DNA from 3 places in the Caballeronia grimmiae genome. Region 3 is predicted to be linked to each of the others. Evidence: predicted binding sites of a transcription regulator. Region 3 holds the regulator's gene; each other region holds the start of a gene.
What was found. The regulator FliA, encoded in region 3, starts transcription of late flagellar genes. The targets are predictions, from matches to a motif close to CTAAAGTTTNNNNNNNNNNNGCCGNTA.
Positions count from the first base shown of each region.

Region 1: the regulator FliA is predicted to act here: its motif matches at 1,958-1,984, upstream of kleA (stable inheritance protein KleA).
Region 2: the regulator FliA is predicted to act here: its motif matches at 4,575-4,601, upstream of motA (flagellar motor stator protein MotA).

Region 1 covers NZ_CP084278.1:32,170-40,048, forward strand. The annotation lists gene LDZ21_RS30965 (antirestriction protein KlcA) at 1-177, shown strand, start outside; gene LDZ21_RS30970 (hypothetical protein) at 222-440, shown strand; gene LDZ21_RS30975 (hypothetical protein) at 452-1,660, shown strand; gene korC (transcriptional repressor KorC) at 1,677-1,934, shown strand; gene kleA (stable inheritance protein KleA) at 2,092-2,328, shown strand; gene kleE (KleE stable inheritance protein) at 2,537-2,863, shown strand; gene LDZ21_RS30995 (DUF2761 domain-containing protein) at 2,865-3,194, shown strand; gene LDZ21_RS31000 (transcriptional regulator KorA) at 3,301-3,609, shown strand; gene LDZ21_RS31005 (ParA family protein) at 3,606-4,370, shown strand; gene LDZ21_RS31010 (transcriptional repressor gene korB) at 4,367-5,416, shown strand; gene LDZ21_RS31015 (DNA-binding protein) at 5,595-6,626, shown strand; gene kfrB (IncP plasmid survival protein KfrB) at 6,797-7,144, shown strand; gene kfrC (IncP plasmid survival protein KfrC) at 7,173-7,826, shown strand.
Region 2 covers NZ_CP084272.1:809,658-817,536, reverse strand. The annotation lists gene LDZ21_RS17420 (efflux RND transporter permease subunit) at 1-184, opposite strand, end outside; gene LDZ21_RS17415 (DUF4148 domain-containing protein) at 369-635, opposite strand; gene LDZ21_RS17410 (DUF4148 domain-containing protein) at 778-1,056, opposite strand; gene LDZ21_RS17405 (Nramp family divalent metal transporter) at 1,258-2,586, shown strand; gene motB (flagellar motor protein MotB) at 2,594-3,577, opposite strand; gene motA (flagellar motor stator protein MotA) at 3,607-4,476, opposite strand; gene LDZ21_RS17390 (helix-turn-helix domain-containing protein) at 4,711-5,538, shown strand; gene LDZ21_RS17385 (hypothetical protein) at 5,648-5,920, shown strand; gene LDZ21_RS17380 (hypothetical protein) at 5,976-6,143, opposite strand; gene LDZ21_RS17375 (MFS transporter) at 6,287-7,588, opposite strand.
Region 3 covers NZ_CP084271.1:103,887-111,765, forward strand. The annotation lists gene LDZ21_RS00480 (thiamine pyrophosphate-binding protein) at 1-1,588, opposite strand, end outside; gene LDZ21_RS00485 (hypothetical protein) at 1,638-1,820, opposite strand; gene flhF (flagellar biosynthesis GTPase FlhF) at 1,839-3,563, shown strand; gene LDZ21_RS00495 (MinD/ParA family ATP-binding protein) at 3,556-4,473, shown strand; gene LDZ21_RS00500 (RNA polymerase sigma factor FliA) at 4,494-5,225, shown strand; tRNA gene LDZ21_RS00505 (tRNA-Arg) at 5,955-6,030, opposite strand; gene LDZ21_RS00510 (c-type cytochrome) at 6,314-7,207, shown strand; gene LDZ21_RS00515 (UvrD-helicase domain-containing protein) at 7,317-7,879, opposite strand, start outside.

The DNA of each region.
Region 1 (7,879 bases), on a different replicon from region 3:
GGCGAGTTGTCGGCCGACGCCGCCGGCATTGTCGCAACCCTGTTCGCGCTGGGTCAGCTCGCGGCCGAGGCCGCCGACACGGACGCCGGCGATGCCCTGATCGACCGCTATCACTTCCTGCGCGGCTTCGCAGCCAGCCACGCCGAGGCGGCCGCGATCTACCGGGCTATTGACTGATGAGGGGCGGCCCCGGCTTCGGCCGGGGCTTCCAGGAGGCGACCATGACCAGGAACAACGCTCCCCAGGCACCGACGAACAGCTACGCGACGGACGGCAAGTGCCACAACGCCGAGCCGGGCACCTACGGCCACGAATGCGGCAAGCCGGCCGCATGGATCGGCACGAACCACAAGGGGTTCAGCTCGGGATTCTGCGACGACTGCAAGCGCCACGGCTACGAAGCCCGCGACGTGATCGCGTGGCGGCGTGCTGACACTTGAGGGGCCGGCCGATGGCGAAGAAACGCAAGACGCCGGCCCAGCCGGGCCAGGACTGGAACGCGCCGGCGGCCGAGCTGCTGGCCGAGCTGCCCACCGACCGCGACGAGCTGCTGGCCGCCGCCGTGGCGGCCGTGGTGGAGATCGACGCGGCGATCATGCGCGGTGACGGTGCGGCCGCCGAGGCGGCCAGCGACCGATACGAGGCCGTCATCTGGAAGATGAACGGCGGAACGCACGTGGGCAGCATGGCCGACCACGACGCGCCCGGCCAGGTCATCGAGCGCCATTGCGCGGCGGTGCCTGGCGACGTGCCCTTGTGGGGCCAGCGCGGCCAGTTCCTGGTCGCGGATGGCGACATGCGCGCCCTGGTGGAGTACGAGGCCGGCTACGGCGGGCCGCTGGGTGCCCACTTCCAGTTCCACGTCATCGACCTGGACAGGCCGTTTATCTCCGAAACGGGCTACCGCTCGCACTTCGACACGGCGCAGGGCTGCATGACGGTGGACGAGGTTGCGCGCGGCATCCTGGCTGCGCAGCGAGCCGAGAAGAAGCGCCCGGTGATGGTCGAGGCCAGCTACCGCGACCGCCTGGCCGATGCTCCCCTGCCCGCTTGGCTGGCCGGCTTGGAGCCGCCGGCGCGGCGCGCACCGGCGACCGTCCTGGTGCCGCCGGGGTTCGTCCTGGTCGATGTGGTGCTGCCCTCGCATCGGGCCTTCATCGCCAGGCGCTGGGCGGCCGAGGCCGCGACCAGGATCAAGGCGGCCAGGGCCGCCGGGTTGGACGCCAAGGGAAAAATCACCGGCGCAGGCCCGGAGCGAGATCCCGCATCGCCAGAAACGACGATGACCTGCAGCATCGTCAAAGCCGACGATGCCGAGCCGGGCGAGGGCGGGCCTGTATCGCCGGAAACAACGATGCCGCGAGCGAGCGCGGCAACCTGCAGCATCGCCAGGAATGGCGATGGAGGCCCGGCCGACCTGGTGGAGTTCAAGCCCGGCCAGCGGTGCGAGATCGTGAGCGTCCATCACCCGGTTTTCGACCGCTACATCGGCAAGCGCATCATCATCGTGAAGGTGCATCCCGACACCCGCCAGGTGTGGGCGCACGACGACAGGCCGGTAACGTACAAGACCAATCGCGCAGGCCGGCGCGTGGTCGATTCAGACCCGAGCTGCATCCAGTCGATCTACGGCTTCGACCAGTTGCGGCTTATCACTTGACCAGGAGAACGAACGAATGACGAACGACGCCAATATCCGGCTGGAGTGCTTGAAGCCGGCCGAACGCTGGGCGCAACCGACCGGCGAGGAAGTCCGAGAGGTGCTGCGCCTGGCCGGGTTCAGCGGCAGCAAGGCCGCGAAGGCGCTGGGGCTGGGCGCGAAGGGCGACCGCACGATCCGCCGCTGGATCGGCGAGGACACCCCGATTCCCTATGCGGCATGGGCGATCCTGTGCGACCAGGCCGGGCTGGGCGTGATCTGGAAAGAGGATTGACGCCAAGGGAAAGGTTTTAGCGGCTAAAGTTTAGCCTTCGGATTCCGGTAAAGCGAAAAAAGTTTAGCTAAAGTGCTTGACAGGTTAGGGCATTTTGCCCTAATATAGCACTTGAAGGCCGGGCACATTGCCCAGGTCAACTACCGGAGAAAGTCCGATGAGCGACAACAAGATTATGCCCTGGATTGACGAGCTGGAGGGCGCGGCAGCGACCGACTTCCCGGCCCGCCGTGACGAGATCGCGGCCATGATGGCCGAGGCGGCCGAGCTGGTGTGCAAAGCCGAGGAACTGCGCGGCAAGGCGTACTTCGCCGGATGCTCCCTGGAGGGGCAGGCCAAGGGCCATTGGTCGATGGAAGCCGTCGAGCAGGCCAAGCGCCGGGCCGGCTGGTAAGAGCACATGGCCCGGTCGGCAACGGCCGGGCCTATCGAGGACGCCAAGAAGGAGTATTGCGTGAGCCGAGGCAAGATCAAGGGCGGCCCCAGGTGGAGGAACGCCCCGGAGTGATCCGGGGCGCTTGGCCTGGTGCTGGCACACCGTAACCATGCTTCCGAGTGGGAGCACCCAGCATTCAACACGTAAGCGCGTGGAGGGTCAAGCTATGTCCAACATCATCAAGTTCCCCAAGGAGATCGAGCAGCCCGCCGCGCCCGCGCCGGTGGAGCCTGCCGCCGCGTCTGCTGCCCCCAACAAGGCCCCCGGTGCTGGCCTGCTGGCCGGCCTGGTCAAGTTCGTATGGGTGGCGACCGTGCTGGTCTGGCCGATCCTCAAGTGGGTGCTGTCGATTGCCACCTTCTTCCAGTTCGTGCGGATGCTCTACCACTGGAACACGCCTGGCGTGTATGCCGGTTGGTCGTTCCTGGCGTACTTCGCGGTGCTGACCGCGATCACCTACTTCGTTTCGATCTACAAGCCGAAGGGGCTTTGACATGAAAAAACAGACCCTACCCTACCCGCCGGGATTCGTGGAGCCGAACACCGGCCGGGTGGCCGTCCTGGTGCGCGAGTACGCGGCCAGCGACTTGAACGGCGATGCGCCGGCCTATTGGTACAGCGCGCAATCCGAGGAATGGGGCCTTGACCCCTGGCGACTGGTGGAAGGCGTCGATCCGCACACCGCCGGCGGTCAGTTCGACGTGTGCTTTGCCAACGGTTCGAGCCGCACGGTCGGCCCGCTGATGACGTTCTTCATGAGTGCCGCTGACGCGGCCAGGTTGAACGCCAAGAAAGAAGATCACGCGCCCATTTTTAGCCGCTAAAACGCTTGACGCGGGCGGCGAGTTTAGCTAAACTTCTGCACATGGTCGGCGGCTGGCACCGCCTTTTGTTCAACAACCGGGTGTGGAGTTTATATGGGTGTTCTCCATGAAGAAACGGCTAACCGAAGCCCAATTCCAGGCGGCGATCAAGGGCCTGGAGATCGGGCAACAGACCATCGACATAGCGCGCGGCGTGCTGGTCGATGGAAGGCCCCAGGCCGAGTTTGTGGCCTCGCTGGGGCTGACCAAGGGGGCGGTATCGCAAGCGGTCAGCCGCGTGTGGGCAGTGGCGGGGGAAGTGCTCCCGCAGGGCTTCGAGCGGGTGACGGCGGTACTGCCGGAGCATCAAGCGTTCATCGTCAAGCGTTGGGAAGCCGACGCCAAGGGAAAGAGGAAACAGGAACCCAACTCATGAAAACACTGGTCACGGCAATTCAGAAAGGCGGTCAAGGCAAGACGTTCGCAACCTGCCACCTGGCGTTCGACTTCCAGGAGCGCGGCCTTCGGGTTGCAGTGATCGACCTGGACACCCAGGGCAATGCGAGCTGGACGCTGGCCGGCCACGACTCGGGCTATCCCGCCAGTCGCATGTTCACCGCCGGCGGCGACGAGCTGCGCGCCTGGTTCGCTGACCGGGAGGATGACGGCCTGGCGCTGATCGCGGCAGACGCCAACCTGGCGAACCTGGACAAGATGGAGCTTTCCCAGGCGGCCGCCGCGCTGCGGGCCAGTGTGGCCGCGCTGGGCGAGTTCTTCGACGTGTGCCTGATCGACACGGCCCCCTCCCTTGGCGTCGCCATGACGGCGGCCGTGCTGACGGCCGACTACATGCTGTCGCCCATCGAAATGGAGGCGTACAGCTTGCAGGGCATGAAGAAGATGGTCGCGGTCATCAGCAACCTGCGCAAGCAGAACCCCAAGCTGCGCTTCCTCGGCATGGTGCCGAACAAGGTGGACGCGCGGAAGCCGCGCCACGTCAACAACCTGGCGACGTTGCAGCAGGCATACCCGCAGCTCATCTTGCCGTTCAGCATCGGCGCGCGTGACAGCATCGCCGAGGCGCTGGGCGAGCAGATGCCGGTGTGGAAGATCAAGAAGACCGCCGCGCGGAAGGCCACCCAGGAGGTGCGTGCGCTGGCGGATTACGTGTTCACGAAGATGGAGATCGCGCAATGAGCGCCAAGACCAACGCCAAGAAGAAGGAGCAGGACAAGCCGCAATCGTCCGGGCTGGGCCTGGACGGGCTGGGCGACCTGGCCGGCCTGCTGAACGAGCAGCCGGCGGCCAACGCCGGCGGCGCAGGCCCGCAGGAGCTGCCGCTTGACCTGATCGACGAAGACCCGCACCAGCCGCGCACGGCCGACAACCCCGGCTTCTCGCCGGAGAGCATCGCGGAGATCGGCGAGACGATCAAAGCGCGCGGCGTGAAGTCGCCCATCAGCGTGCGCGAGAACCCGGACGCACCGGGGCGCTACCTCATCAACCACGGCGCGCGGCGCTATCGCGGCTCGAAGTGGGCGCACAAGACCACGATCCCGGCCTTCATCGACAACGACTACAACGAGGCCGACCAGGTTATCGAGAACCTGCAACGCAACGAGCTGACGGCGCGTGAGATCGCCGACTTCATCGGCCGCGAGCTGGCGAAGGGCAAGAAGAAGGGCGAGATCGCCAAGGAGATCGGCAAGTCGCCGGCCTTCGTCACGCAGCACGTCACGCTGCTGGACTTGCCCGAACCCATTGCCGAGGCGTTCAATAGCGGCCGGGGCAAGGACGTGACTGTCATCAACGAGCTGGTGACGGCCTACAAGAAGAACCCCGACGAGGTGGCCGCCTGGCTGGCCGACGACAGCCAGGAGCTGACGCGCGGCTCGGTGAAGCTGCTGCGCGAGTTCCTGGAGGACAAGCGCAGTCACGAGGACGGCGACCGTGATCCCAACACCGTCGATGCGCTGACCGGCAAGACCGACGCCGAGGCCGGCGACGGCGAGCAGGGGCCGCAGGATGATGACGCCAAGGGGAAGAAGGAGCCGAAGGAGGCCGACCCCGACAAGCTCAAGAAGGCCATCATCCAGGTCAAGCACGACGACCGGCCGGCACGGCTGATCCTCAACCGCCGGCCCCCGGCCGAGGGCTGGGCCTGGCTCAAATACGAGGATGACGGCCAGGAGTTCGAGGCCGACCTTGGCACCGTGCAGCTTGTCGCGCTGCTGGAGGGCTGACACGCCCAGCGCCGGGCATCGCCGACCACCGACCCCCACCCATCGCCCCGCCATCGAGCGGGGCTTTTTTTGCCCGCGTTTTAGCCGCTAAAAAAAGTTCAGCTAAACCGCTTGCGTAGTGTTGTATGTTGTAGTATGCTTCACGCTACAACATACAACCGGCCAAAGGAGGCCCGACATGGCGATCTCGAAGGAGCAGATATTTGCGGTGGCCGACGAACTGGACGCGGCCGGCCAGAACCCCACGCTGGCGAACGTGCGCAAGCAGCTCGGCAGCGGCAGCTTCACCACCATCAGCGAGGCGATGAACGAGTGGCGCGCACGCAAGGCCAGCCAGGCCGCCCCGATCCGCGAGCCGGCACCGCAGGCGATCACTGACAAGCTGGCCGAGCTGGGCGGCGACTTGTGGGCCGTGGCGCTGGAAATGGCGAACAACCGCCTGGCCGCCGAGCGCGAGGCGCTGGAGGCCGTGCGCCAGGAGACGGAAGCAGCGCGCCAGGAAGCCGCAGAGCTGGCCGACCAGCTCACCGGCGAGCTGGACGAGGCCAAGGCCCGCATCGCGGCCCTGGAGGCCGTCGAGGCGGCCGCCAAGGGCGAGGCCGACGAGCTGCGCGGCAAGCTCGCGGCGACCAGCGAGCGCGCGGCCACGGCCGAGGCCAGGGCCGGCGAGCTGCGCACGGAGCTGGATCACGCCCATCAGGAAGCCCGCCAGGCGCGCGCAGAGCGCGACAAGGCCCAGGAGAGGGCCACGGCCAGCGCCGACCAGGTGGAGGCCCTGCGGGCCGACCTCGCGGCCGCGAACAGCCGTACCGCCGAGATCGAGCGCCGCGCCGGCGAGCTGCGTGCCGACCTGGAGCGGGCGAACCAGGCGACCGACCAGGCGCGCGCCGCTCAGGCCGAGCAGCGGAAGGCCACCGAGGCGGCCGCCGCCGAGCGCGACCAGGTGCGCGCGGAGCTGGTGAAGGTGCAGGCCAAGGCCGAGGCGGCCGAGCAGGCCCACCAGGAGCAGCGCAAGGCGATGGCGGCCGAGGCACACCGCCAGGCCGAGCGGCTGACCGCCGCCCAGGGCGAGCGCGACCAGGCGAAGCGCGACGCTGCCCAGGCCCGCGAGGAAGCGGCCGGGCTTCGCGGCCGGCTGGAGGCCCTGGAAACCGTCATGGCGCAAGGCCGGGCGGCCGATCCGACCAGCGGCGGACGCAAAAAGACCTGATAAATCGGTTGGTTTTCCTTAAAATTACCCTGGAACCCTGACAAAACGCACAACCCGGCCGCTGGGAAGAGCCGGCCTCGCTTTGCCGAGGTCGGCTTTTTTGTTGGAGCGCGGCTTGCATGGGGCCACCATCACCCTTTTGAGAACTACGGCAACCATAGGAGTGCCCGATGAAAGAACGCCTCTTGGTCATGAACGGTCAACGCATCGTTCAGGCCGAAAAGGACGGCGCTTGGACGAATCAGAAAGTAGACAAGGCGGGCGCGTTGAAGCCCGGCATCTACAACCTGTACACGGCCCAAGCGGCCGACAAGAAGCAGACCCACGCCGGCGTGATCGTTCATGCCGACGCCACCAACGTGTACCAGCAGATCGGCAAGAACTTTGTCATGCACGCTCGGTCAGATTTCGATAAAGTACCTGAAATTGGGAGCGCAAAGAGCATCAGCTACAACGCCCAGGGCAAGGCGGCAGTCGCCGCAGAGGCCCCGAAACTGACGCGGGGGCGCTCCATGTAGCTTTAGCGGCTAAAAAGGAGGCACGCCCTTGAAACGACTCACCATCCCCGGCAGCGGCACCGAGAGCCGCGCCACCAAGCCGGCCCGCGTCAGCGCGCCGGCCACCCTCGGCGGTGCCGCCTTCGGCGCTTCGCGCGAGGACACCGGAGCCGACTTGCTGGAGGCCGCCCAGGCGGCCGAGATCGAGCAGCAGGCCACCCTAGAGGCGGCCCCGGTCGAGCAGTCCTACCCCGAAACCCTGGCGCTCTACGTGCAGGCCAAGCACGACCAGGTGGAGCACATCGAGGACAGGCTAGAAAACCTGATCGACCGGCAGCAGGCCCGTTTGCAGCAGACCCAGGCGTCCGCGCCTGGCCGGCTTTCCTTGCCCGGCTCTAAGCGAGCCTGGCAGAACCAGCAGGCGCAGCAGCAGGCCCGCTTGCAGACGCTTCACGCGCGCCTGGAGGCCGTCCGCGAGATCAAGGAAGGCATGGGCCTGCACTCGCCGAAGATCGAAGAGCTGGCGACGCGCAAGATGCGCGCCGAGAACCCCGAGCTGGCTTCCGATTGGGATGCCATGCGCGAGGCCGCCCGCCGGCATGAGCTGCTGATGCGCAAGCAGGAGCAGGAGCGCAAGCAATCCCAGGCCCAGGAGCGGCCAGGGAGATCGCAGTCCTTGGGCCTGTCAGCCAGGCCCGCATAAAAACGAAGCCCGGCGGTCGCCGGGCTTTTTTCTCGAGCATCGCCATTTCTGGC
Region 2 (7,879 bases), on a different replicon from region 3:
GATTGGCCATGTCCTCTGCAGAAAGGCCCGTGTAGTTCCAGATGATGCTGACCACGGGAATGTCGATCTCGGGCAGCACGTCCACCGGCGTCGTCAGGAGGACGAAAGGTGTAGCCAGCAGGATCATGATGGCCATCACGATGAACGTGTACGGCCGCTTGAGCGCAACGTTGACGATCCACATCGAGTCGTTCGGAGAATGCGAGGAAGGGCGCGGCCGTGATGAGGCGCACGAAGTGTCGCTATGGTAGTGGCCAGGCGCCAACGACAAAATGACCTGAAAATGGCCCTTTCGTCATCTGAGGCAGTTTGAAAGAAAAAAGATCGCACGCGATCGCAAGCTGCACGATCGCTTCATGGGGCAGCGTTCAGTTCGCAGTCGAACCGTTCGTGTCGGCGGGGAGGTTGCGCGGCTTGGCGGAGCGATAAACGCTTGCGCCGGTATAGATGCCTTCTTTGATATCGAGGAAACTGCCGGGATAACGCTGGTCGTCGACGCCGGGGTAATAGCCCGCGCGTTCTGCGCGAATCAGATCATCGACGACTTGCTGACGCGTGAGGCCGCTGGTTTGCGCTGCCGCGACGACGGGCGACAGCGCAACGACAGCGATGGCAATGCGCATGACTGGCTTCATGACGAACTCCTCATACGAAGGGATCGAGAGACACGACTACAGTGCGCGGCCACGTCATCGTGACGCGGCCTCGTTCATTGTAGGCATGCCGGCGCGCCGGAGTTCGCCTGCGACGGCGCTTTCGCAACCAGCGGCGCGAACCTTACTGCGGGGTCTGTCCGGGCGGCGTGGTCAACATCGAACCGCCCGATGCCGACGTGCCATCTGGCGACGCGCCATATGCGTTGCCCGAACGGATCTTCTCTTCGGCGGCCTGTATGTTGTTGGGATAGAACGCGTCGCGCTCGGACGGGTTGTAGCCGGCCTGCTCCAGTTGCTGGAGTTGCGCCTTGACCTGCGCGCGCGTCAGCCCTTCCTGGGCGGAGGCGACGAGCGGCGAAGCGACGAGGGCGGCGACGGCAATGCGGGTGACTAGCTTCATGGCGGACTCCTCAAGCGAGTGACGGGCGATCGCGATATGCACGCCAGGATCACGTGCAGATTCTATTTGTCGGACAGTGACGACATGCTGGCGTGCAGATGGCGCCTCCGTCAGACGTATTGGCATGCTCGCCCTGAAAGCGCGCGAGGCCGGTGATAGACTCGCCTGCTCGTTACGCTTGCCTTTCGCGCCTCTTATCGCATGTTCAAATTGCCGACCACGGCGACCGCGCCGTTCTGCCCGTCCGAAGTCAAAGGGTCCGTCATCGTCGCGCCCGGTGCGCCGCTCTGGAAGAAACTGCTGCAATTCGCAGGGCCGGGGCTGCTGATTTCCATCGGCTACATGGACCCCGGCAACTGGGCGACGGATATCGAAGCCGGGTCGCGCTACGGCTTCAGCCTGTTGTTCGTCGTTGTCTTGTCGAGCCTGGCGGCTATGGTGCTGCAATGCCTGGCCATGCGGCTTGGCATCGTCACCGGGCGCGATCTTGCACAGCTTTCGCGCGAGCGCTATTCGAAGCCCATCGCGAATGCGCAGTGGCTACTCGCGGAGCTTTCGATCATCGCGTGCGATCTCGCCGAAGTGCTCGGCGGCGCGCTGGCGTTTCACTTGCTGTTCGGCTGCTCGCTGATGTGGGGCGTCGTCTTCACCGCGTTCGATACGATCATCGTGCTCGGCCTGAAGGGCAAGAACTTCCGCGATCTCGAGGCGATCATGCTCGGGCTGATCGCGACCATCGGCGTCGGATACATCGTGGAACTGGCGCTCGTGAAGCCGCACTGGCCCGCGGTGGCGGCGGGGCTCGTGCCGTCCATCGACGTGCTGTCCAGCCGGGAGCCGCTTTATCTCGCGATCGGCATTCTCGGCGCGACGGTCATGCCGCATAACCTGTATCTGCATTCGTCGATCGTGCAGACGCGCGTCGTCTCTCGCGATGAGGCGAGCCTCGCTTCGGCGATCCGTCTTTCGCGGCTCGACACGATCGTGTCGCTCGTGCTTGCGCTGCTCATCAACGCGGCGATCCTGATTCTCGCGGCTTCCGCATTCCACGCGACGGGGCATACGCAAGTCACCGAAATCGAGGATGCGTACAAGCTGCTCGCGCCGATCGTCGGCACCGGGCTTGCGGCGATTCTTTTCGCGGTGACGCTGTTCGCTTCGGGTCAAAGCTCGACCTTCACCGGCACCATCGCGGGACAGGTCATCATGGAAGGGTTCCTGCGCCTGAAGATTCCGTGCTATCAGCGGCGTTTGATCACGCGGGCGCTCGCGCTGGTGCCGGCAGTGATCGGCGTGTATCTGATGGGCAACGGGGCGGTCGGCAAGCTGCTCGTGGCGAGCCAGGTCGTGCTGAGCTTGCAATTGCCGTTCGCACTGTATCCGTTGATTCGGATGGCGAACGATCGCGCGCTGATGGGCAAATTCGCAAACGCCTTGCATACGAAGGCGCTCGCGTGGCTGCTGTTCGCCGTGATCAGCGCGGCGAACGCGTGGCTCGTGGTGCAGACGGTGATGGACTGGTTCGCCTGACGCGCGCTTACTTGACCACGCCCACCTGCATGTTCGACTTCGCCGCGACCGCTGCGGGAGCGGCGGATTCGGCGGGCAAGGCCTGATCGCTCGTGGTGCGCCCGCCATCGCGGAAGAATGCGAGTTCGGCGGCCTTGTTCAGCACGAGAATGCTGATGCGGCGATTCGTCGGCTCGTCGATGACGTCCTTGTTGAGCGGGAGCGCATCGGCGAGGCCGCGCACTTGCAGCACTTTCGTTTCGTTCATGCCGCCCGCGACCAGCGCACGGCGCGCCGCGTTCGCACGTTCGCCCGACAGTTCCCAGTTCGAATAGCCTTTCTGGCTGCCCGAATAGGGCACGGCATCCGTATGGCCCGCAATCGACACGCGGTTGTCGACATCGTTGAGCGAAGCGCCGATGTTCGACAGAATCGTCGTCACGTAGCTTTCGAGCTTCGCGCTGCCCGATGCGAACATCGGCCGCTTGAGCGAATCCACGATCTCGATGCGCAAGCCTTCGCTCGTGATCGCGATGCGAATCTGGTCCTTGAACGCACGCAACGCGGGCGTGTTCTCGATGAGCGCGGTCAGCTTCTGCTTGAGCTGTTGCAGACGCTGCATGTCTTCCGCCGCAACGGAGGCGCGCGCCACCGAAGGCGGCACCGGCTGCGTCTGGCTCTTGCTGGCTTCGCCGGGACGCGAGCTGGACAAGTCCTTGCCGCCGCCGTTGATGATGCTGGTATGCGCCGACGCACCGCCTTCGTTACCGAAGAGCGCGGAGAGCGGCGTGTTGAAGTAGTCTTCGATGCCGGCCTTGTCGTACTTCGACGTGGAGCCGAGCAGCCACATCAGCAGGAAGAACGCCATCATCGCGGTGACGAAGTCGGCGTAAGCGATCTTCCATGCACCGCCATGATGCCCGCCGTGGCCGCCGCCTTTCTTCTTGCGACGCACGACGACAGTGGGGGCGAGCACCGATTGCAACGGGTCGCGTGAGGGTCTTTCAGCCATGAGCGTGACTCCTTCGGATCAGGGCTTCGTCAGGCCGACTTCGGCATCTTGGTGGCGCGCACCGCGTCGTCCAGTTCCTGGAAGCTCGGACGGTCCGCGGTGAACAGCACCTTGCGGCCGAACTCCACCGCCACGGTCGGCGCGTAACCGTTCATCGATGCGAGCAGCACCGACTTCACGCACTGGAACGGCTTGGCTTCGGCCGCGCCCTTCGCGTTGAGCAGATCCGCGAGCGGTCCGATGAAGCCATACGCGAGCAGAATGCCGAGGAAGGTGCCGACGAGCGCGCCGGCGATCATCTCGCCGAGCACGGCGGGCGCGGCGCCGACCGAACCCATCGTATGCACGACGCCCATCACCGCGGCGACGATGCCGAATGCCGGCAGGCCATCGGCCATCTTCTGAATCGCATTGGCGGCGACGGCGCTTTCCGCGTGATGCGTTTCGAGTTCTTCGTCCATCAGGTCCTGCAGTTCGAGCGCGTTCACATTGCCCGCCGACATCATGCGCAGGTAATCGACGATGAAGTCGAGCAAGTGATGATCGGCCATCACGTGTTCGTACTTTTGAAACAGCGGGCTGGCTTCGGGCGCGTCGACATCGGCTTCGAGCGCCATCATTCCTTCCTTGCGCGCCTTTTGCAGCAGCTCATAGAGCAGCGCGATCAGCGAAAGGTACTTCTCTTTGGTATAGCCGCCGCCCTTGAACACTTTAGGCAGCGCCTGAAGCGTTTTCTTGAGCGTCGCGGTCGGGTTCGATACGACAAACGCGCCAATCGCCGCGCCGAAAATACACAGCAGCTCGAACGGCTGAAAGAGCGCAGCGAGGTGGCCCCCGACGCCGATAAAGCTCCCGATCACCGAGCCGATGACGAGTACCCATCCGATAACGACAAACATGATTTCTCCGCAAATGTCCGGGCTTGGCGAGCCGTGCGCGCTCGTTCGACGAAACACGCACGGCTCGCAAAGCATTGTCTGCATGGTGCTGGGCTTTTTAACGGCGCAGTACACCGGGACATTAAGGGTGGCTCGCGGAAAGATTTCGAAAGCAGGTTGGCGACGGTAAATGTTACCCGGCGATTTATCTGGCAGGTAATGGAAGCACATCCGCGCTTCATCTACCATCGGCTTATGAACTCGACACCGACAGCCCACACGTTGCGCGCCGCGCCCGCGACCGTCGGCGCGTTGCTGCGCGAATGGCGGCAGCGCAGGCGCATGAGCCAGCTCGATCTCGCGGGCATCGCCGACATATCGACGCGGCATTTGAGCTTCGTCGAATCGGGACGCTCGATGCCGAGCCGCGACATGCTGATGCGCCTCGCCGAGCAACTCGACGTGCCGCTGCGCGAGCGCAACACGCTCTTCGTGGCGGCGGGTTATGCGCCAATCTATCGCGAGCGGACGCTGGCCGATCCACAACTCGACGCCGCGCGCCGCGCAGTCGATCTCGTGCTGAAGGGACACGAGCCGTATCCGGCGCTCGCCATCGACCGTCACTGGACGATGATCGCCGCCAACGCGGCGCTCGAGCCGCTGGTTGCGCCGGCGGATGCGTCGCTGCTCGCGCCGCCGGCGAACGTGCTGCGGCTGTCGCTGCATCCACGCGGGCTGGCGGGCGTCATCGGCAACTGGCACGCGTGGCGCGCACATGTGCTCGCACGCGTGAGGCGTCAGATCGACGTATCGGGCGATACGGCGCTCGCCGCGCTCCTCGTCGAACTGGACGCTTATCCCGCGCCGCCGCAAGCGGCAGACGAGCCGCACGGCGAACCCGACGCCGTCGTCGTGCCGCTCAGGTTGCGCACGGCACACGGCGTGCTTTCGTTCTTCAGCACGACGACTGTCTTCGGTACGCCCGTCGACATCACGCTGTCGGAACTGGCGATCGAAGCCTTCTTTCCGTCCGACGAGGCGACAGCCGTCAAGCTGCGCGAACTGGCCGACGCACGGCGCTGACGCTTACAAAGTGGAACCTGGCGGCGTCGTGCGGATCAATAATGAAATTGAAGCGTGCGACGTCGTGCACGATGCAGTTTTCGTTCAATCAACGCGGAAAAAGGCAGCCATGATTCAGACATTCGAACAAGTGATCGGCGGCGAGCGCATGCAGTTTTGCGCCAGCATCGCGGAAGGCGGCGGGCCGCAACGGGTCATCATCAGCCGGGCGGATTCGGCGGAATCGCTCGTGATCGTGGAGGCCGACGGCATCATCGGCGCGATCAGGGCGGAAGTGGAAGCGCCCGATACGTTCGTCGCGGACGCGGTGCGCAAGGCGCAGCAGGACGCGCTCATCGAGCGTGCGCTGGAGACGGGCGAAGTGCAGACGACGAGCCTTTGAGGCCCGTCTTCGTTCGATGATGCCCGCGCGCGCCGGTGGCCGCGCGGCCATCGCTCTACATGCGCGGTTCGCCGTTATGCGGATCGGCGGGCACGAGCGGCGTCGCCGAATCGGGACCGTCGGGCATGTCGGGATCTTCGGGATTGGGCGCTGCGTCGGGATCGAGCAGCTTGTCCGGGTCCGGCTCGATGGATTCGTCCGGTGAGCGAGGCATGGTCGACATGATGGCGTGTTCTCCGGGAGAGTAGCGAAGGCGCGCGTTCGCGCGTTCCCGGCGAATGCTGCAACGGACGTACCCGGTACGGCCGCCAGACAAAAATGGCGCACCCGACCGCGAGTGCGCCATTGGACGTCGACCCGCGCGGCTCAGCGTGCGGCCGGCGCGTCCTTGATGAACAGCGACGTCAGCGCGCCCACGATGCACAGCGCGCCGACATAGAACGCGGGCGCCATCGGACTCGATTTCATCATCAGCGAGACGACGATCGGTGTGAGTCCGCCGAACACCGCATACGCGACGTTGTACGAAAACGAGATGCCCGAGAAGCGCACGGCGGGCGGGAAGGCCTTGACCATCACGAACGGAATCGCGCCGATCACGCCGACAGTAAAGCCCGTGAACGCATACCACGGCAGGAGCACGGAGGCATCCGCCGCCACTTGCTTGAAGAGCGCGTAGTACGACACGGCCAGCACGCATCCACCGATGAAAATCGTCTTGCCCGCACCGATGCGTCCGGCGATCGCGCCCGCCAGCACGCAGCCGATGGTCAGGCACAGCGTCGCGGCGCAGTTGGCGGCGAGCACCGTCGCCGGAGCGATGCCGAATTGCTTCTGCAGCAGCGTCGGCGTCATCAGGATCACGACGACGATCGCGGCGGACAGCATCCACGTCAGCAGCATCGACACGATCACCGCGCGCCCGTGGTCGCGCAGCACGGCCTTCAGCGGAATTTCCGCTGCAAGCGACTTGCGCTTTTGCAGCTCCGCGAAGACCGGCGTTTCATGCAGCCAGCGGCGCAAATAGACGGAGCACAGTCCGAACACGCCGCCGAGCAGGAACGGCAGACGCCACGCGAAACCGGCGACATCGGCGGGGAGGAAGGTCTTGTTGATGGCCGTGGCGACCAGCGAGCCGAGCAGGATGCCTGCCGTGAGGCCGGCCGTCAGCGTGCCGCATGCATAGCCGATATGACGGCCCGGCACGTGCTCCGACACGAACACCCACGCGCCCGGCACTTCGCCGCCGACCGCCGCGCCCTGCATCACGCGAAACAGCAGCAACAGCACGGGCGCCATCATGCCGATCGACGCATACGTGGGCAGGAGGCCCATCAGGAGCGTCGGCACCGACATCAGCAGCACGGACAGCGTAAACATGCGCTTGCGTCCGAGCAGGTCGCCGAAGTGCGCCATGATGATGCCGCCCAGCGGCCGCGCGAGATAGCCCGCCGCGAAGATGCCGAAGGTTTGCAACTGCCGCAGCCAGTCGGGAATCGACGGCGGGAAGAACAGTTGGCCGATGACCGGCGCGAAGAACACGAAAATGATGAAGTCGTAAAACTCCAGCGCGCCGCCGAGCGCGGCGAGCGTGAGCGTCTTGTAGTCGCTGCGCGTGAGCGAGCGGCCGGCGGCGTGCGATGCGCCGTCGAAAGGTGTTGCCTGCATCGAATGAGAACCCGGAATGAGGAAAGCCACGCGTGCGGCGTGCGACGCATGGAACGAGGCGATGCCCTGCGGGATGTCAGACGCGCCGGGTGAGCGCGAAACGGGAACGACTCGGGCGCGGATATGAAGCCGTCGCCCGCCATCCGCACTGCGCATGGCGACGGAGAGCCGCGGCGCATGCCCTCGCGGCGTCTCGGTAAAACGGCGAAGGCTGGATTTCGGCCATTGTGAGCCAAAGGCGGCATGTTACAGGATGTAAGCCGCCGCTCCACGAGTTTCCTCAAAGAAACG
Region 3 (7,879 bases):
CGCGATCGAACGCGGGCATGAACTGGTCCGTCGTCTCGACGCGTTCCCCATGCGCCCCGAACGCGCGCGCATACGCGACGAAATCCGGATTGGTCAGCCCCGTCCCATGCACGCGATGCGGATAGTGCCGCTCCTGATGCATGCGGATCGTGCCGTACTGCGCGTTGTTCACGACGACGAAAATCACCGCCAGCCGATACTGCATCGCCGTGGCGATTTCGTGGCTCGCCATCATGAAGCAGCCGTCGCCGGCGAAGGCAATCACCGTGCGATCCGGATACAGCGACTTCGCGGCGATGGCGGCGGGCACGCCGTAGCCCATCGCGCCGCTCGTCGGTGCGACCTGCGAGCGGAAGTGCCGATACGAATAGTGTCGATGCAGCCACGTTGCGTAATTCCCCGCGCCGTTCGTGAGAATGGCATCGGCGGGCAGCCGTTCGGCGAGCGCGCGCATGATTTCGCCAAGCTGGACATCGCCCATCATCGGCCTGGGCTTGCGCCATTCAAGATACGCGGCGTGCGCGGCCTCGGCGGCTCCCGTCCATGCGATCGCGGCGGGCGGTTCGAGCGCCGCGAGCATCGACGCGATTTCCGGCATGCCCGACACGATCGGCAAATCCGCGCTATAGACGCGCCCGAGCTCTTCCGCGCCCTGATGCACGTGGATGAGCGTCTGCTTCGTCTTCGGGATATCGAGCAGCGTGTAGCCGCCCGTCGTCGATTCGCCCATGCGCGGGCCGAGCACGAAGAGGACATCGGCGTCGCGCACGCGGGCAGCGAGCGCCGGATTGATGCCGAGGCCGACATCGCCCGCATAGTTCGGATGCTCGTTGTTCAGCGTGTCCTGGAAGCGGAACGCGCAGCCGGCCGGCAACTGCCATCGCTCGATGAAGCGCGCGAAGTCCTGTGTGGCAGCTTCCGTCCAGCCGCTGCCGCCCGCGATCACGAAGGGCTTCTTCGCATTGGCGAGCATGTCGCGTAGCCGTTCCATCTGCGCCGGCGCGGGCGATGCCGCCACACGCTGATAGCGCGGCGCGGCCGGCGCGGCATCGCAGGCTTCGGTCAGCATGTCCTCGGGCAGCGCGAGCACGACCGGACCCGGACGCCCCGCCGTCGCGACGTGAAACGCATGACTCATGTATTCAGGCACGCGGCGCGGATCGTCGATCTGCGCGACCCACTTCGCCATCTGCCCGAACATGCGCCGATAGTCGATTTCCTGAAACGCCTCGCGATCCATGTGGTCGCGCGCGCATTGGCCGATGAGCAGGATCATCGGCGTCGAATCCTGATACGCGGTGTGCACGCCGATGGATGCGTGCGTCGCGCCCGGCCCGCGCGTGACGATCGCGACGCCGGGCCGGCCGGTCAGCTTGCCGACCGCTTCGGCCATGTTCGCCGCGCCCGCCTCGTGGCGGCACACGATGGTCTGGATCTGGTCCGTTTCGTCGTGCAGCGAATCGAGCACGGCAAGAAAGCTCTCGCCGGGCACGCAGAACACGCGCTCGACGCCGTGTTGCACGAGCGCATCGACGACGAGACGCGCGCCGGTGGTTTGAGTGGAAGCGGGGGAAACATCGGACGCCATGCGTAAAAGTCTCCTGTCGGTTCAGGTTGGCAGAAAAGCGCCCTATAGCTTACGCCGTGGTCGGCACGGCGAGCCGAATCTTTACCGCGATCTGCTCCATCAGCCGAAATACCCCTTTTTCACACCCCTTATCCAGCGATAGACGCAGGCGCTTCTTCGCAATAATGGCTTCACTGAAAAGCGGACACGTCGAAACATCCGGCGACGCCCGCCTCGCAAAGATCGCAGTCATTCCTCATCGGGGGCAAGTTTGAACATCCGTAAATTCATTGGCGCGAACAGCCGCGACGCACTGCGACAGGTTCGGGAAGCGCTTGGCCCCGATGCAATCGTGCTGTCGAACCGTACGCTGGACGATGGTTCCGTGGAGATCGCCGGTTGCGCGGATAGCGATATCGCGTCGATCTCGCCGAAATCGCAAGAGCTGGCCGCGCCCGCGACGTTCGCGAGCGCCACACCGCGCGCCGCGCTGGCGCAGGCAGCAGCCGCTGCGGCAAAGCACGCCGCACCGAATCCGTATGCGAGCGGCGATGTGTTCTCGTCCGTGTTCGGCGCGAAGCCCGACGCCGATGCCGACGCAGCCGACGAAGCACTCGCCGACGAAGCATCCCGCACGATGGCCGATTCGAATCCGTGGCTGATCGAGCATGCGCGACGCATCGCCGAGCAGGCCGCGACGCCGTCGAATCGTCCGCTGACGGCATCGTCGGCAATTGCACGCGGCATGGGCGTGCCGGTGGCGCCGAAAGCGCAAGCCGCCGACAAGCCGGAGACGGCGAACTACCCGCTGCGCCAGGCCGCGCAACCGAAGGTCGACACGCCCGAGTGGGCGCGCGAAGCCGCGCAAGTCGCCGCACGCCGCGCCGCGCAGAAGATCAACGCAAGCGCGCCGCAAGCGGAAGCATCGCCGGCATCGCCTGAAGGTGCGTTCGAAGGCTTGCCAGCGAATGCGGCGGCTGTCGTCACCGAGGCGATTCGTGCGCGCATGGAGCAGGTCGTCAACGATACGGTGATGAACGAGCTGTCGTCGATGCGCTCGATGATGGAAGAACAGTTCTCCGGCCTGCTGTGGGGCGATCGCCAGCGCCGCATGCCGAGCAACGCCGCGCTGACCAAGCACCTGTTCGCCGCGGGCTTCTCCGCGCAACTCGTGCGCATGGTCATCGACAACATGCCGGAAATGGAAAACGCCGAGCACGCGCTCGAATGGGTGCAGCAAGTGCTCGAATCGAACCTGCCGGTGATGGCGAGCGAAGACGCGCTGATGGAACGTGGCGGCGTGTTCGCGCTGATGGGCCCGACGGGCGTCGGCAAGACGACGACCACCGCGAAGCTCGCCGCGCGCTGCGTGATGCGCTTCGGCGCAAGCAAGGTCGCGCTGCTGACGACGGACAGCTACCGGATCGGCGCGCACGAGCAGTTGCGCATTTTCGGCAAGATTCTCGGCGTCTCGGTGCACGCGGTGAAGGACGCGGCCGATCTGCAACTCGCGCTTTCGGAGTTGCGCAACAAGCACATCGTGCTGATCGACACGATCGGCATGAGCCAGCGCGATCGCACCGTGTCCGATCAGATTTCGATGCTGTGCGGCGCGGGTCATCCGGTGCAGCGCCTGTTGCTGCTGAACGCGACGAGCCACGGCGACACGCTCAATGAAGTGGTGCAGGCCTACAAGAGCGCGGCCGATCAGCCGCCGCTCGCGGGCTGCATCCTGACCAAGCTCGATGAAGCGACGAACCTCGGCGGCGTGCTCGATACGGTCATCCGCTACAAGCTGCCGGTGCATTACGTATCGACCGGACAGAAGGTGCCGGAAAACCTTTACGTGGCGACCAAGCGTTTCCTGATCAAGAGCGCGTTCTGCATTCCGCGCGACGGTTCGCCGTTCGTGCCGCAGGACGAGGAAGTGCCGGCGCTGTTGTCCGCATTGTCCGCGCGTGCCGCGGCTGAACTCCATGAGGTTCGCTTTGGATAAGCTCGTCCTCGACCAGGCTGAAGGCCTGAGACGGCTCCTGACGCGTGCAGGCTCGCGCGTGGTGGCGGTCGCGGGCGGACCGGCGGGCATCGGTTGCACGTCGGCGGTGGTGAATCTCGGCGCGGCGCTGGCCGTGCATGGCAAGGATGTGCTCGTCATCGACGAGCGGCAGAACGGAACATCGGTGAGCCGCATGGCGGGGCTTTCCGGATCGCAGGCGATGAGTGCGGTGATGTCCGGCCGTCACGCGTTGCAGGAAGTCGTCACGCGCACGCCGCTCGGCTTTTCGCTGATCGCCGCGCCCCGCGAGGAGCGCGTGAGTCACGACGCCGCGCAGTGCCGCGCGCTGCTCGACGGACCGGCGGACATCGTGCTGATCGATACGCAACTGGATCGGCATGGCGCGCTGTCGTCGCTCGCGGCGCAGGCGCATGACTTCCTGATCGTCACGCGGGCGGCTGCGCCGGCGATCACCGAGGCGTATGCGTGCATGAAGCGTCTGCACTACGCGCATGCAATCGGCCAGTTCCGCGTGCTGATCAATCACGTGCAGAACCCGGCCGATGCGGCGGTCGCGTTCGACAACCTGTCGGGCGTGGCGAGCCGGTATCTGGCGGTGGCGCTCGTGCAGGCGGGGTATGTGTCCGAGGATGCGCGCATTACTCGGGCGAGGGAGCTGTCGCGTTCGGTGGTGGAGGCGTTTCCGGCTACGGCTGCGGCGCGCGACTATCGCCAGATTGCGGCCGAGCTTCTGCACTGGCCGATGCGTTCCACGCCGGCTGGGCGTGATGCTGAAGTTGAAAACGAAATGCAGTTTTTGGATGGCGAGTCTGACAAGGGCGGGCGGGAAGTGGCGCGAAGAGCGTCGATGTTTCCCGGCCATGCATTGAGCAGCACGGCGTCGATGTGATCAAGACAAAGGTGACCCAGATGTACAACGCCCAAGGCAAACTCTCGCAGTCCGACGTGTTGACGCGCTATGCGCCGCTCGTTCGCCGGCTGGGGCTGCAGCTCGTCGCCAAGATGCCGGCGAGCGTCGACCTCGACGATCTGATTCAGGCCGGCATGATCGGCCTGATGGATGCGGCGAGCCGTTACAAGGAAGATCAGGGTGCGCAGTTCGAGACGTATGCGAGCCAGCGCATTCGCGGCGCGATGCTCGATGAACTGCGCGCGAACGACTGGCTGCCGCGCAGCATGCGCAAGACGTCGCGCGAAGTGGAATCGGCGGTGCACAAGGTCGAGCAGAGCCTTGGCCGTTCGGCGAGCGAGACGGAGATCGCCGAGCATATGAAGCTGCCGCTCGACGAGTATCAGTCGATGCTGCAGGACTTGCACGGCAGCCAGTTGATCTATTACGAAGACTTCGACCGCTCGGCGGACGACGAACCGTTCCTGGATCGACATTGTGTGGATCGGTCGGACCCGCTTTCGGCGTTGCTCGATGACAGCCTGCGTGGCGCGTTGATCGAGGCTATCGATCGGCTGCCGGAGCGGGAGAAGCTGCTGATGAGCCTGTATTACGAGCGCGGGTTGAATCTGCGGGAGATCGGCGCGGTGATGGAAGTCAGCGAGTCGCGGGTTTGCCAGTTGCATAGCCAGGCGGTGGCGAGGCTGCGGGCGAAGTTGCGGGAGCAGGAGTGGACGGGGGTGGAGGCTTGAGGGGGCTGAACTGCGGGGACGGTGCAATGTCGCTTCGTTCCTGCGGCCCCGCGCACCGTTAGAGATGCCAACTTTTGGCGCTGGTTGGCTGACGCTTGGTCGTCGATGACGTGGTGTTTGGCGCGATTGGCTACGGGGGATGGCGCGGAGACTCGTCGTCTTCTGGGATGAGCCTGATATCTCGGTGGTCCGTAGCGGAAACGCACGTCAGCAACGCATATCGCGGAATGAATTCTTGCCGCGTGGGCTTGGCTGATCTGCGAGGAGTGAGCCTTAAGCTTTCATGGGCGATGACTGCGGTAGCGGCTGAGTATCGAGAGCCGCGCTTTTGCTCGCGAGATTGACCCAGACCCGGCTCAACGCGACAGATGATTCAGGCAGCAGACTGCTCTCAACGCCGCGATTGTCGAAGCTCAGGCAGCGTGAGCCCAGTCCGGGCTACTGTCGGTTGCGTAGCGGTAAGCAAGTTGCAAAAAGAGCCAGGGGAATGCGATGCACTTCCCGCCGCCAAGATGCCGTAGTCGGCAGTCGGCAGCAACCCTTGCTTCTCTCGTTTGAATGCGGTCTTGATTCTGCACGCCTTTTGGCGACATTGGCCAGGCAACGGCAAATAGGCGCATCCGCGTTGAGTCTCGGCCCGACTGTTTAAGCGGAGAAGCGAGCGGTAGCACGAAGCCTTGATTCAGGAAGCGCGCTTGAAGCGATCGACCTCTGCTTCAGCGATGATGATGGCGCGCCCGGCTGGGATCGAACCAGCAACCCCTGCCTTCGGAGGGCAGTACTCTATCCATTGAGCTACGGGCGCATCGGCGGGAGCCTTGCTTGCGGGATGCCGAAAGGCGACAGCAAGACTCATGCGAATCCGAGAGGATACCTGTTTTTCAAACATCCGTCCACGGCGAGCGCTTCAACGCAAAATCCAGCACCCTCGAACTGCGGGTAAACGCCCGTCACCCGCCTCGCCGCCCCGCCGCCTTCCGTTAAACGTTCCGTCTATAATCGACCGTGCCTTTGACGACGCAAGGGCGAAGCGGTAGCCGTCACGCTGTCTGAACCGACTCAATCAAAAAACGGGAGACGAGACAAGCATGAGCGAAGCACCCCACGGAGCTCCGATCAGGACACCCGGCCAACTCATCGCGGCGATCATCGCGGGGTTCGGCATCCCGGTCGCCATCATCATCCTGCTCGCCGTTTACGTCGATACCTCGACGCGCACCGGCGCGGGCACGAACATCGACGCTTCGGTGCAAGAGCGCGTCGCGCCCGCCGCGAAAGTCGATATCCGCGACGCCAACGCCCCCCGCGTCTACAAAACCGGCGAAGAAGTGTTCAAAGCCGTGTGCTCCGCCTGTCACGCGACAGGCACAGCCGGCGCACCCAAAGTCGGCGATGCCGGCGCATGGGCCCCGCGCATCAGCGAAGGCTACGACACACTGCTGCACAACGCGCTCAACGGTAAAGGCGCGATGCCTCCGCGCGGCGGCGCCAGTCCCGACGATTACAGTGACTTCGAGATCGCGCGCGCCGTCGTCTACATGGCGAACAACGCTGGCGCGAAGTTCGCGGAACCGGCGCAACCTGCATCGGGAGCGGCGGCAAGTGCATCGGCTGCGGCGTCTGCTCCGTCCGGCGCATCGGGCGCGACGGACAACGCACAGGCCGCAGCCGCACTCGCGGCGCTCGCATCGGTGCCGCAAACCGCATCCGCGCCGGCTGCGGGTGCGCAAAGCGCGGACGCCGCTCAGGCCGGCAAGGCCCTCTACGAACAGGTCTGTCAGGCGTGTCACGCGGCAGGCGTGCTGAACGCGCCCAAGTTCGGCGACAAAGCCGCCTGGGCGCCGCGCCTCAAGGAGCCGATGGAAACGGTCTACAACTACGCGCTCCACGGCAAGGGCGCGATGCCGCCGAAGGGCGGATCGAACGCACCGGACGCGGATGTGAAAGCGGCCGTCGATTACATGGTGAACGCGTCGAAGTAACGTCGCGGCTAGCGGTATCGTGAGCCGGCTGCTGTCGTCCGGTGTCGCAATGAAAAGCCCTGCGCACGCTTGAAGCGTCGCAGGGCTTTTTGTCAAATGCGGAAAGTTATCAGCTCTTCTGCAACATCGCCTTCAGCATCGCCATCCGGTCCTTCGGCGACAACGGCGCTTCTTCCGCCGTCGGCGGCGGCGCATCGTCGAGCAGCATCTCCGGAATGAAGCGCGATGGCTCGCACACCACCGTCTCCCGCGCGCGCTTGCGCTTCTTGCACCAGTTCAGATGCAGGCTTCGCTGCGCCCGCGTGATCGCCACGTACATCAGCCGGCGCTCTTCCTCGATGCGCGCATCGTCGACCGGACTGTCGTCGTCCGCGTTTCCGCGATGCGGCATGATGCCTTCCTCGACGCCCACCAGAAACACGTGCGGATACTCCAGCCCCTTCGACGCATGCACCGTCGAAAGCCGCACCGCGTCCGGGTCTTCGTCCTTGCCTTCGAGCATCGACATCAGCGCCACGGTCTGGATCAGCCCGAGCAGATTCTTGCCCTCGTCGGCGAGGCCATCGGCGGTGTCGTAGCCGGTCTGCTCGCTTTCCGGCGATGCCTCCGGCTTCGTGCCCTTGCGCTTCAGCCATTCGCAGAATTCGAGCACGTTCTGCCACTTCGATTGCG